Regions from separate parts of the Pseudomonas caspiana genome, predicted to be linked through region 2. Evidence: predicted binding sites of a transcription regulator. Region 2 holds the regulator's gene; each other region holds the start of a gene.
The links. Region 2 encodes FliA, which starts transcription of late flagellar genes. Its sites were predicted from a motif close to CTAAAGTTTNNNNNNNNNNNGCCGNTAA; they were not measured.
Positions count from the first base shown of each region.

Region 1 (4,187 bases), 960 kb from region 2:
CACATCGATCTCGGTCATGATTTCACCGGTGTCGCGCAGGTAAGTCTGGAGCAGGAAACGCTGCGTGTTGCCCGCCGCACGCAGGCCGATCGGGTCGGAGAACATGCGTTTGTTGCGGCACACCGGCAGGTCGATCGCGCGGTCGCCGGTGGGTTGTTTCGATACCCAGCTGTTGTTCACCGGGCAATAGCCTTTGCTGTCGACGATAAACGACACCTTGCCGCCTTTTGTGCCCTTGGTCAGCTTGTCGCATTCTTCCTGGCAGATCTGGGCGAAGCGTTCGGTGTAGCTGGTCAGGTACTGTTTGGGATCGGTGCCGGGGATCAGTTTGTAATTTTGATCGAACAGATTCAGTCCGCTGCGGTGCAGTTCGGCGAGCCGCTCCTGCAGAATGTCGCGGCACTGGCTGGCGCGGGTAATGGCTGCGTCCAGCGCGCCATGCCCCAGGACAAACTTGCCAAGCATGGTTTGCACGCGCTCGGCGACTCCTGAGAGGTCGCGGGTCGCAGTTGCCGAATGCTGCATGCGCTGATCGATGGACTGGCTGTCGGCATAAATCTGGGTGACCCGATCATTGATGCCATTGTTGCTTTCAGCGAACTGCAGGATGTGTTCGGCAATGTCGGCGAGCTTGCCATTGGTGGACTCAAAGTCGCCGATCATGCTTTCGAAGTGGCCGGAAGCGCGCTCGACGACTTTTTGCGTTTCACGTGCGCTGTGGCTGATTTGCGTGGTCTGCTCGTGAGTAGAGCTGACTTCCCTGAGCATTGCATCGATGTTTTGTGAAATGTCGTCGGTGGCTTTGCTGACGTTCTGCGCCAGCGTGCGGACTTCATCAGCCACCACCGCGAAGCCTCGGCCGCTTTCCCCGGCGCGAGCCGCTTCGATGGCAGCATTGAGCGCCAGCAGGTTGGTTTGCGAGGAAATCTGCTGGATCAGACCCACGATGGATTTGATGCTCGACGAGCGCTGATTGAGCGCCGAGACCAGCGTGCCGAATTCGTTGAGGCTGGAGGAGATTTCGCTGATGTTGCCGGTTACTTCCAGAAGCTCGGCATAGGAGTCGCGTGCCATGCTCAGGTTTTGCGCGGTGGTGCTGGAAATGCCTTGGGTTTGCTGGGAAACCTCTTGAATGTTACCCACGGCCATATTGCTCTGGTCCATCACTTCCTTGGCGAAGCGTGCCTGATGGGTGGCGCTGTCGCTGGAGTCGCTGATGTTCTTCAGGGAGCGTGCCGATTCAACAGCGATGTGCACGGTCAGGGCTTGTACGTTGCTGATGATTTCCCGCTGCTTACCCAGAAACCGGTTGCAGGTGCTGGCCAGCACGCGGATCTCGTCGTGGGTCAGTAATGGCAAGTCTTTGGACAGGTCGCCTTCACCATTGGCAATCTCCGCCAGGGCGTTGGTCATGTGCGTAACCGGGCGAACGATCAGATGGCGAAAATACCAGACCAGAAAGCTGACCATGAACAGCGTAAACAGCGTGCTGAACAAAATGGCGTTGCTAAGCCCGTTCAGGCTGCCTTCAATCTGGCCGAGCAGGGCTGCATCCAGTTGTGCACCACGCAATTGCTGAACGATGTCGGCACGAATGCTCAAGGCGATCCAGTACAGCAACGCACTGACGGCAACCAGCAGAAAAAGGCTGGAGAGCTTTTTAGTCAGCGAATCGAAAAACTGCATTTCGATGGACTCATACAATGCCTTGAACATCCGCATGCCGCTGCTCCTAGAGGTATTTATTTATTCTTTGATAGGTAATCGTCGACCGCAGACGGCAAAGCTTTAACCGGACCTGTCGCCCCATACTGCAAACAGGCCCGATCACGCACATTCATCGGTCTAATCGATGTTCTTATATCTGCACTGTAATCTTGCTTGCTACACGGTTACGGCCTGATGCCTTTGCGTAGTACAGCTGTTGATCAGCGCGTTTTATCAGTGCAGTTGTATTGGCATCTGCGGAGTCGGCCAGGCCAATACCGATGCTCACGGTCACTTGCCCAACCAGATCAAAGGTCGCATCGGCAACGGCTTTGCGAATCCGCTCGGCCACAACTTCCGGGCTTTCCGCGCCTTCTGGCTCCAGCAACAGAACGGCGAACTCTTCACCGCCATAGCGAGCCACAAAGTCAGTGGCGCGGATGTTTTCCTGAATCAACTGAGCCAGTTGGTGCAGCACGTCGTCGCCGGTGGCATGGCCGTAGGTGTCGTTGACGTGTTTGAAGTGGTCAGCATCAATGAACAGCAGGGCGAAGGGGCGACCGGAACGCTCAAACAGCTGATTGCATTCGGCGAGCTTTTCATCGAAGCGGCGGCGGTTGTAGACCCCGGTCAAAGCGTCATGGGTCGCCATTTTCAACAGGTCGGCATTGGCTTGGGTTAGGGCGGCGGTCCGCTGCTCGACAGTCGCTTCAAGGGACGCATTGGTGTCCTGCAGTTCGCGTTCCTTGTCCAGCAACGACTCGGTCATGCTCTGGATGGACTGGCCTAGCTGGGCGATCTCCCGTACCGAATGCACCTGTGGAAAGTCGGCGCCGGGCTGTTTTGCTTGAACCTGTTTAGCGGCCTTGGCCAGTTGCTCAATGGGGCGGCTCATGTACTGCGCCAGGTAATAAGCCACCACACCAAATGCCAGCGCTGCGGCGACCCCCAGTATCAACAGCTTATAAAGCAGAATCCGCGCGGGCTGTAGCGCCGTCTCAAGAGGCTGGCGAACCACGATGTACCAGGACAGTTTGGCTGACTGAGGCGTCGGCACCTTCAATATGCTGGACAGGTAGTCAGCGTCTTCTGACCATTCTGGTGCGTCAGCGGCTTTCTGATTAGGGGAGGGTTGCTGTGCGGCGAGCAGTTCGGGGCGCATTTGCCCGACCATCTGTTGTGGATACAGCACCGCACCATCGCCATTGATGATCATGACCTCAAGGTCAGCAGTCACGCCTTCACGCAGAATGGCCGACTCGACAATCCGGGTCATCCAGTTCCAGTGCACATGGGCGCTCAACACCCCGACCACCGTACCGTTGGCAGTGCGTATCGGTGCTGCAAAGTCGATAAAGCGCAGCAGTTCACCACTGGCATTGGCAGGCAGGAGTTTGGCCAGCAACACCGCTTCGTGCGGGTCGCCGGTGTACGGTCCCTGTAGTCCGGCTTTGAACCAGGGACGCTCCAGCACGGATTGATTGACCAGCAGTCCTTGCACCGCCTGGCGTACTTTGCCCTGGGTGTCAGCGACACCCATCCAGGCGTACTCGGAGTGAGACTGGGTGCGCAGCTCCATCGAGGGCAAGATATCCGGGTCATCCAGGTTGCCGCGCACCAGATGTGGTTCGCGGCTGAGCAGGAATATCTCCAGTTGACGCTCGCGCAACTGGGTTCCCAGCATTGTGGAGGCTGACTTGGCGGTGCTCAGCAGCGCGTTGCCACTGGCCTGTTTGATTTGTTCGGTAGCGATATGCCCGACATAGAAACCCACGCTCAGCAGGGCGAGCAGCGACAGTCCGGCGAACCAGAGTGTCAGGTGGCTGCGCAGGCTGGCTATAATCATGGGTGATATCTGGCTATATGGAATCACGGCATGTTATTCCCAAGTCGGATCAGCCGCTAGTAGCGCGTGAACAACGTGCCAGTCATTTATGGCAACACTAGAGAGTGTTGCTCTCCAGGTATTCCTGTAACCGATGCTGGAAATGCTTGATCGCCAAGGTATTCGCCAGAAAAGCTTCTACCGTGGTAACCGCCCAGCGCTGGCCTTCATTACCGAAGCTGATGTTGGCGAAAGTTGCGGGCGGAACCCGTGCCACGAAGAACCAGGTATCGAGGCCGCCCATCCCCTGGCCCGGATACACTCGGGTCCAGACAACAGTGTCGGGGCTGATGGTCAACCCAAACTCTTCCCAGGTCTCGCGTAAAGCGCACTCCAGCGGCGTCTCTTTTCCCTCGCGGCCTCCGCCAGGAAGGTCCCATAAACCGGGCCACGGAATAGAAGGTTTGTCATCGCGCAGATAGCTCAGCAGCATGCCTTCGCAAAGAAGCGCGATCTTGGCGCCTGAAAACGGAGCAACGCTGGGCATGTCTGTTACCTGTCGCAGAAGAGGGATAGGACCGTATTGCTCGGGTCGAGTTGAAAAAATAATCGATAATCGCACGCTTTTGAATTGCCGAAATGGTTCTGCCAATGA
Region 1 covers NZ_CP167995.1:2,726,852-2,731,038, forward strand. The annotation lists gene ABRP31_RS12570 (methyl-accepting chemotaxis protein) at 1-1,722, opposite strand, end outside; gene ABRP31_RS12575 (diguanylate cyclase) at 1,859-3,553, opposite strand; gene ABRP31_RS12580 (NUDIX hydrolase) at 3,651-4,079, opposite strand.
Region 1: a site for FliA is predicted at 1,765-1,792, ahead of ABRP31_RS12570 (methyl-accepting chemotaxis protein). Genes of this name have one in related genera too.

Region 2 (4,187 bases):
GCTCATTTGGCCCGCATGATCGAAGTGCCTGATGTCGAGCCGCTTGAAGAGGGTGGTGTCATTGCAATGGTCGGCCCTGCCGGCATGGGCAAGACCACCACACTCGCCAAATTGGCGGCGCGTTACGTACTCAAGTATGGCGCGCAGAACATTGCTCTGGTGAGCATGGACAGCTTCCGTATCGGTGCTCAGGAGCAGCTCAAGACATTGGGTCGTATTCTCAATGTGCCGGTGACTCACGTTGATCCTGGTCAATCACTGGCGCAGGCGCTGGACCCTCTGTTGCGCAAGCGTGTTGTGTTGATCGACACTGCGGGCCTGCAAGCCAGCGACCCGGCCTTGCGCATGCAGCTGGAAAGCCTGGCCGGGCGCGGTATCAAGTCGCGTAATTATCTGGTGCTGGCAACCACCAGCCAGAAACAGGTGCTCACTGCCGCGTATCACAGCTACAAACGCTGTGGTCTGGCCGGTTGCATCCTGACCAAGCTGGACGAAACCGCCAGCCTGGGCGAAGTACTCAGTCTTGCCATCAGTCATGAGTTGCCTGTGGCCTATCTGACCGATGGACCACGAATTCCTGATGATCTTCACCTGCCACGTCGGCACCAATTGGTGACGCGCGCGGTCAATGTGCAGATGCAAGAAGAGCCAAGCGAAGAGGCCATGGCGGATATGTTCGCCGACCTTTACCACAACCCCAACAAACGGGTCGGTTAAGTGATGCGAACAATTGAAACTTACCTGCATCGATGGTCTGCCTGGCACGGCTCTTCATTGAGCGTGTCGCCCGCAATCTGGCTTCGGTCTACGCAACACAAGGTAAAAAACTAACATGGGCAGCATGCATCCCGTACAGGTGATCGCGGTGACCGGCGGCAAGGGTGGCGTCGGTAAGACTAACGTGTCAGTGAACCTTTCGCTGGCCTTGGCCGAGCTTGGCCGGCGCGTCATGCTGCTGGACGCCGACCTTGGCCTGGCCAATGTCGATGTCCTTCTGGGGCTTACGCCCAAGCGCACCCTTGCTGATGTGATCGAAGGGCGCTGTGAGCTTCGCGACGTCTTGTTGCAAGGCCCGGGCGGGATTCGCATCGTGCCTGCTGCTTCCGGCACGCAGAGCATGGTTCATCTGAGTCCGGCGCAGCACGCTGGCCTGATCCAGGCTTTCAGCGACATTGGCGATAATCTTGACGTATTGGTGATCGACACGGCCGCCGGTATCGGTGAGTCAGTGGTCAGCTTTGTCCGGGCGGCTCAGGAAGTGTTGCTGGTGGTGTGTGATGAGCCTACTTCCATCACCGACGCCTATGCCTTGATCAAGCTGCTCAACCGCGACTACGGGATGAACCGCTTCCGCGTTCTGGCCAACATGGCCCAGAGCCCGCAGGAAGGGCGCAACCTGTTCGCCAAGCTGACCAAAGTGACTGATCGTTTTCTGGACGTGGCCTTGCAATATGTAGGCGCCGTACCTTACGACGAGTGCGTGCGTAAGGCTGTCCAGAAGCAACGTGCGGTATACGAAGCTTTTCCACGCTCCAAATGCTCCCTGGCGTTCAAGGCTATTGCGCAGAAGGTCGATACCTGGCCACTGCCTGCCAACCCGCGTGGGCATCTCGAGTTCTTCGTTGAGCGACTGGTTTACCAGACAAGCGCAGGGCCTGTTCAATGACCGCGAGCGGCTATCAGATGTACAGCAAAGCGTCCCGGAACTCGCAATATGAGCTGATCGAGCGGTATGCTCCGCTCGTCAAGCGCATTGCGTACCACTTGCTGGCTCGTTTGCCAGCCAGTGTTCAGGTTGAAGACTTGATTCAGGCAGGCATGATCGGCTTGTTGGAAGTGTCCACCAAGTACGATTGCACCAAGGGTGCCAGTTTCGAGACCTATGCCGGGATTCGTATTCGCGGTGCGATGCTCGATGAAGTGCGTAAGGGAGACTGGGCGCCTCGCTCGGTCCACCGCAATACGCGCATGGTCAGTGACGCAATTCGCTCAATTGAAGCAAAAACAGGTCGCGACGCTAAAGATCATGAGGTTGCGGCCGAACTCCAATTGAGTCTCGATGATTATTACGGGATTTTGAACGATACCTTGGGCAGTCGCCTCTTCAGTTTCGACGACCTTTTGCAGGACGGCGAACATGAAGGACTGCATGAGGATGGCGCAAGCGGTTCGCTTGAGCCGTCGCGTGACCTGGAAGATGAACGCTTCCAGGCTGCGTTGGCAGATGCAATCGCCAACTTGCCGGAACGTGAACGTCTGGTTTTGGCGCTGTACTATGACGAGGAGCTGAACCTCAAGGAAATCGGTGAGGTCCTGGGGGTCAGTGAATCTCGAGTCAGCCAGTTACACAGCCAGTGCGCAGCTCGTTTACGAGGGCGTTTGGGAGAGTGGCGAGCGCGTTGACAGGTGGTACGTAATCCTTGGTGATTGCGTGTCGCGTGTGAGCAGGCTGTGCAAAGCGTTACGTGGGACAGTGGACAAGGCTGGAGCCATACAGGCATTCGCTCCACGGACTGTTAAAAGCAATAGCTTTCATGCAGCCCGTGGATTTGCTGTGCGGTTTCCATAGTTGTTGATTTACCAAGCCCGTCGTCGTTTTCGTGCAGCCAATGTGAGCTGTGCCAGTATTGATTGAACAGCGCGTTCAGGTGCTGAACGCGTCAAAGACTGCTTGGAGGTCGAATTGGACAAGAACATGAAAATCCTCATCGTTGATGACTTCTCAACGATGCGGCGGATCATTAAAAACCTGCTGCGTGATCTGGGCTTCACCAACACGTCCGAAGCCGATGACGGGCTTACCGCGTTGCCGATGCTGGAAAGCGGTTCCTTTGACTTTCTGGTAACGGACTGGAACATGCCTGGGATGACCGGTATCGACCTGCTGCGTAAAGTGCGTGCCGATGAGCGCCTCAAACACCTGCCGGTGTTGATGGTGACCGCAGAAGCCAAGCGCGACCAGATCATTGAAGCGGCTCAGGCCGGCGTCAATGGTTATGTCGTCAAGCCATTCACGGCTCAGGCGCTGAAAGAAAAGATCGACAAGATCTTTGAGCGCGTCAATAGCTGATGTATGCCGCGAGGGCTCTATGGAGAACAACGAAACGTCAATGGGCGAGTTTGAAGCGACCCTGAAAAAACACGCAAGCGAGCTCGTGACGAGCCTTGAAAAAGGCCGTTTCGGCGACGCTGTGCAACTGATCCATGAGCTTAACCAGGCTCGAGATCGTGGCCTGTATCAAGAAATCGGCAAGCTGACGCGCGAGCTGCACAGTGCGATCGTCAATTTCCAGATTGACCCGAACATGCCGCAAGCTGAAGAAGTGTCCCAGATCACGGACGCCACCGAACGCCTGTCGTATGTTGTCAGGCTCACGGAAGGTGCGGCTAACCGCACCATGGACCTGGTCGAGGAAAGTACTCCGCTGATGCACAGTCTGAACGACGAGGCCAAGGCCTTGAGTGCGGACTGGGGGCGTTTCATGCGGCGTGAAGTCAGCGCTGAAGAGTTTCGTGAACTGGCGCGCCGTGTTGATGGTTTCTTGACGCGCAGCGAAAAGGATACCCACCAGGTTTCCTCCAACCTCAACGACATTCTGCTGGCTCAGGACTTCCAGGACCTGACCGGCCAGGTGATCAAACGCGTGACGCAATTGGTCACTGAAGTCGAGAGCAATCTGCTCAAACTGGTGCTCATGGCCAGTCATGTAGACCGCTTTGCGGGCATCGAACACGACGACGAATCCATCCGCGCAGAAAAAGATCCACAAAAACATATCAAACAGGGTGAAGGTCCGCAGATTCATGCCGATAAACGGGAAGACGTTGTGTCCGGACAGGACGATGTAGACGATCTGCTATCGAGCCTGGGCTTCTAAGTCTGGTCTGTTGACGGTTAATTTTAGGGAGCACCCCAATGAGCTTCGGCGCCGATGAAGAGATCCTTCAGGATTTTCTGGTAGAGGCCGGCGAAATTCTGGAGCAGTTGTCTGAACAGTTGGTCGAGCTGGAAAGCCGACCGGATGACGCAGATCTGCTCAATGCAATTTTTCGCGGTTTTCACACTGTAAAAGGGGGCGCCGGCTTCCTCCAGCTCCATGAGCTGGTGGAGTGCTGCCACATCGCCGAGAACGTCTTCGACATCCTGCGCAAGGGTGAGCGTCGCGTAGACTCGGAATTGATGGACG
Region 2 covers NZ_CP167995.1:1,766,078-1,770,264, forward strand. The annotation lists gene flhF (flagellar biosynthesis protein FlhF) at 1-717, shown strand, start outside; gene fleN (flagellar synthesis regulator FleN) at 833-1,666, shown strand; gene fliA (RNA polymerase sigma factor FliA) at 1,663-2,403, shown strand; gene ABRP31_RS07990 (chemotaxis response regulator CheY) at 2,696-3,070, shown strand; gene ABRP31_RS07995 (protein phosphatase CheZ) at 3,090-3,878, shown strand; gene ABRP31_RS08000 (chemotaxis protein CheA) at 3,917-4,187, shown strand, end outside.

Region 3 (4,187 bases), 2.4 Mb from region 2:
AGTAAAGCGATAAGCGCCATGACGCGCGTCACTGGTAGCCGGTGTCGCCAACCCTGGGCGATCAGCAGACCGAGCACCAGTGTGGGCAGTACGTTAAGCGTGTGAGCGTCATCCATGTACAGCCGATAAGGAGCCTCCGCCATTACGGCGAACAACGACATCCAGCCCAGATAACGCCACTGCACTTTCGGCTCGGGAAAAAGCGCGGATCTGCGTCCCAGATTTGCCGCAATCGCCAGGCAGAACCAAGGAAATGCCAGTCGTCCCGGCACATACAACACATCTATCGACCAGCCGACATAGCGCAAGTGGTCAAGTACCATGGCCAACATCGCCAGCCATTTGAGAAGGTCCAGTGCCTTGTCGCGTCCGGGCAGGTAAGGCGGGTTCGATAGATCCATATCTCTCCGAGAGGGTTAAGCGCGGATTCTAAGGTGGAACGAATTACCTGTGGGAGCGGTGCATGTCACAAGTACAGCGCCTGATACAACAACCCATGACCAAACGCTGCGATCTTCGTTACAGTGCGCAGCATAATCAATGACAAGGATTCGGCCATGACCGATAAAAGCCAGCAGTTTGCCAGTGATAACTATTCAGGCATTTGCCCTGAAGCCTGGGCTGCGATGGAACAGGCTAACCACGGCCATCAGCGCGCTTACGGCGATGACGAATGGACCGCACGGGCCTCGGATCAATTCCGTAAATTATTTGAAACTGACTGTGAAGTGTTCTTCGCTTTCAACGGCACGGCGGCCAACTCGCTGGCGCTGTCGTCGCTGTGTCAGAGCTATCACAGCGTTATCTGCTCGGAAACCGCTCACGTCGAGACTGACGAGTGCGGCGCTCCGGAGTTTTTCTCCAACGGCTCCAAGCTCCTCACTGCACGTAGCGAGCAGGGCAAACTGACGCCCGAGTCGATCCGCGAAGTCGCGCTCAAGCGCCAGGATATCCACTACCCAAAACCTCGGGTCGTTACCCTGACCCAAGCCACCGAAGTCGGCAGCGTTTACCAGCCTGACGAACTCAAGGCGATCAGCGCGACCTGTAAAGAGCTTAATCTGAACCTGCACATGGACGGCGCGCGATTCGCTAACGCCTGCGCTTTTCTGGAGTGTTCACCGGCAGAGCTGACCTGGAAGTCGGGCGTCGACGTGCTGTGCTTTGGCGGCACCAAAAACGGTATGGCGGTGGGGGAGGCGATTCTGTTCTTCAACCTCAAGTTGGCTGAAGACTTTGACTATCGTTGCAAACAGGCCGGGCAACTGGCGTCGAAAATGCGTTTCCTTTCCGCCCCGTGGGTCGGGCTACTAGAAGGTGATGCATGGCTCAAGCACGCCAGCCATGCCAACCATTGCGCGCAATTGCTCGCCTCGCTGGTCCAGGATATTCCGGGCGTTGAACTGATGTTCCCGGTCCAGGCCAATGGCGTGTTTCTGCAGCTATCCGAATCCGCCATTGCCGCGCTGACGGCCAAGGGCTGGCGCTTCTATACCTTCATTGGTAATGGTGGCGCGCGCTTCATGTGCTCATGGGACACCGAAGAAGCCCGCGTGCGCGAGCTGGCGGCGGATATCCGGCTGGTGATGGGGGCTTAGTCTGGTTTGGGCGGCTTTTGTAGGAGCTGCCGAAGGCTGCGAAGCGATGTGTCAGTAATACTGCTTCGCAGCCTGCGGCAGCTCCTACAGGGGCATTTGGCTCAGTTCTGCGCAATCGTCTTCGAAATCGCATCCACGGTGGCATCGACCTTCTCGCGGCAGCGGTCGAGTTCAACCTGGTGTTGCTGCTTGAGTTCGATCTGCTGCGAACACAGGTTCAGGGCAGCCAGTACCAACAGGCGGTCGCCAATCAGAGTCGGGTATTTGCGCTTGGTATCGGCCAGCGATGCACGAAGCAGTGCCGTAGCCTGCTGCAGAGTTTGCTCTTCGCCGGCGGGCGCCTTGATCGAATAGTCGTTACCGAGAATCGAAACGACCGTCACCCCGTTTCTGTCGGTACTCATGCGCTGACTGCGCTTGCGCTGGTCGCACGGTCAACAAGGGCCTGAATGCGCGCAGCAGTGGCACCTTGTTTCTCTTCCTGCTCCATCAGACTCAATTGCAGACTGTCGTTTTCATCCCTGGCTTGAGCCAGCTCCGTAGTGAGCTGGGTATTTGTGCTTTGCAGCTGCTGGTTTTGTTGCACCAGATCGCTGACAAGTTGTTCCAATTGGCTAAGGGATGCTTCCAACATTTTGATTTCTCGAGCAAATTTCAACGGGCGCACACCTTAAAGAAAAGTCACTGCGCATACCAGTGAAGCCGCTTAAATAACGACGTTTCGGCGCGCGGGCTTCCTCCCTGAAGGCAAGTGCATAAACAGGCCCTGTTGACTGTGATTTATCCATCTGGTTCCTGCTGCTCGTCAGTCCGGTCAGAGCGAGAAAATATGCGGTCTTCAACATTTACAGATTTTCAGCTCAGAGCCCCGTAAACGTTGCCTTTCAATGACTTGCATGGCGTTTTGCCGCATTTTAAAAAGACTGCGACTTTCCGACGCGCCCCCATTTGCGACCACCCACCTCAAGACTTCTGCTCATCGACCGATAGGCATGCAATCGCAACGGTTCAAATCTCTTTCTCGCAAGGAATGCTCCTCCTCTTTCTCTGGAAAAAAACATGTCATTACGATCCATGAATATTGCGCCGCGCGCGTTCCTCGGTTTTGCCTTGATTGGCACGCTGATGCTAATCCTCGGCGTATTTGCGTTGACGCAAATGAGCAAGATCCGCACCGCGGGTGACCAGGTTGCACAGAACAGCGTGCCCAGCATTCAAAGCCTGAACGGGCTGACGGTGGCTGGCATTCGCATGCGTGTTCTGTCCTATCGGTTGTTGACCAATCGCGAACAGGATGTTCAGGACAAGACCATTGAGTTGTTTGCCGCGCGCAACAAGCAGATCAGCGAAGCCCAGGCGGTCTATGAAAAACTGATCGAGGCCCCGGAGGAGAAAGCAGCCTACAACGAGTTTGTGCAGTTGCTGGGCGAGTACCGCCAAATCGAAGCGCGCGTGATCGCTTTGAGCCGTGCAGGCAAAGTCGACGAGATGGCCAGGCTGCTTAATGCGGAGTCAGCCTCCAACTCTGACAAAATGAATGTGGTCCTGGCCAGACTGGCCGACCTTAACACCAGGCAATTGACGGTCACCAACCAGGCTGCCGCCGACGAGTACTCGTCAGCGTTCAATCTGGTTGTCGGTCTGCTGATTATCGCTACGGTCCTGACCATGCTGTTCGCCTGGCTGCTGACCAATAGCATCACCCGTCCAATCGCGTCGGCGCTTGAAGCGGCCGAAACAATTGCTGAAGGCAACCTGACTCGCCCAATCAAGGTCGACGGCACCGACGAAGCCGGTCGTTTGCTCGCCGCCATGCAGAAGATGCAGGAAAAACTGCGAGACACCTTGACCCGTATTTCGGGTTCCGCCACTCAGCTGGCTTCTGCCGCTGAAGAGCTGAACGCGGTAACCGACGAGAGTGCTCGTGGGCTCTCGAAACAGAACAACGAAATCGAACAAGCCGCTACCGCTGTCAACGAGATGACCAGTGCCGTTGAAGAAGTCGCACGTAATGCCGTGAGCACTTCTGAAGCGTCGAAAAACGCCACTGCGTCGGCGGGTGACGGTCGTGATCTGGTTCAGGAAACGGTCAATGCCATCGAGCGCATGAGCGGCGATGTGCAAAGCACGGCGGACCTGATTGGCAATCTGGCTGAAGAGTCCCGTGATATCGGCAAGGTACTGGATGTGATTCGCGGTCTCGCCGATCAGACCAACCTGTTGGCCCTCAACGCAGCCATTGAAGCCGCGCGTGCTGGTGAAGCCGGTCGTGGTTTTGCTGTGGTGGCTGATGAAGTACGTGCACTGGCGCATCGTACCCAGCAGTCGACCAGTGAAATCGAACGCATGATCGGCAGCATTCAGGGCGGCACCGAGCAGGCAGTCAGCTCCATGCGTAACAGCACAGAACGTGCTGAGTCGACGCTGAACATCGCCAAAGGCGCAGGCTTGGCGCTGGACACCATCAACACCGCCGTAGTGGAAATCAACGAGCGCAATCTGGTTATCGCCAGCGCCGCCGAAGAGCAGGCCCAGGTGGCCCGTGAAGTGGACCGCAACCTAGTCAACATCCGCGACCTGTCGGCTCAG
Region 3 covers NZ_CP167995.1:5,625,209-5,629,395, reverse strand. The annotation lists gene ABRP31_RS25350 (TraX family protein) at 1-401, opposite strand, end outside; gene ABRP31_RS25345 (low specificity L-threonine aldolase) at 558-1,598, shown strand; gene ABRP31_RS25340 (cell division protein ZapA) at 1,700-2,002, opposite strand; gene ABRP31_RS25335 (hypothetical protein) at 1,999-2,232, opposite strand; gene ABRP31_RS25330 (methyl-accepting chemotaxis protein) at 2,658-4,187, shown strand, end outside.
Region 3: a site for FliA is predicted at 2,561-2,588, ahead of ABRP31_RS25330 (methyl-accepting chemotaxis protein). Genes of this name have one in related genera too.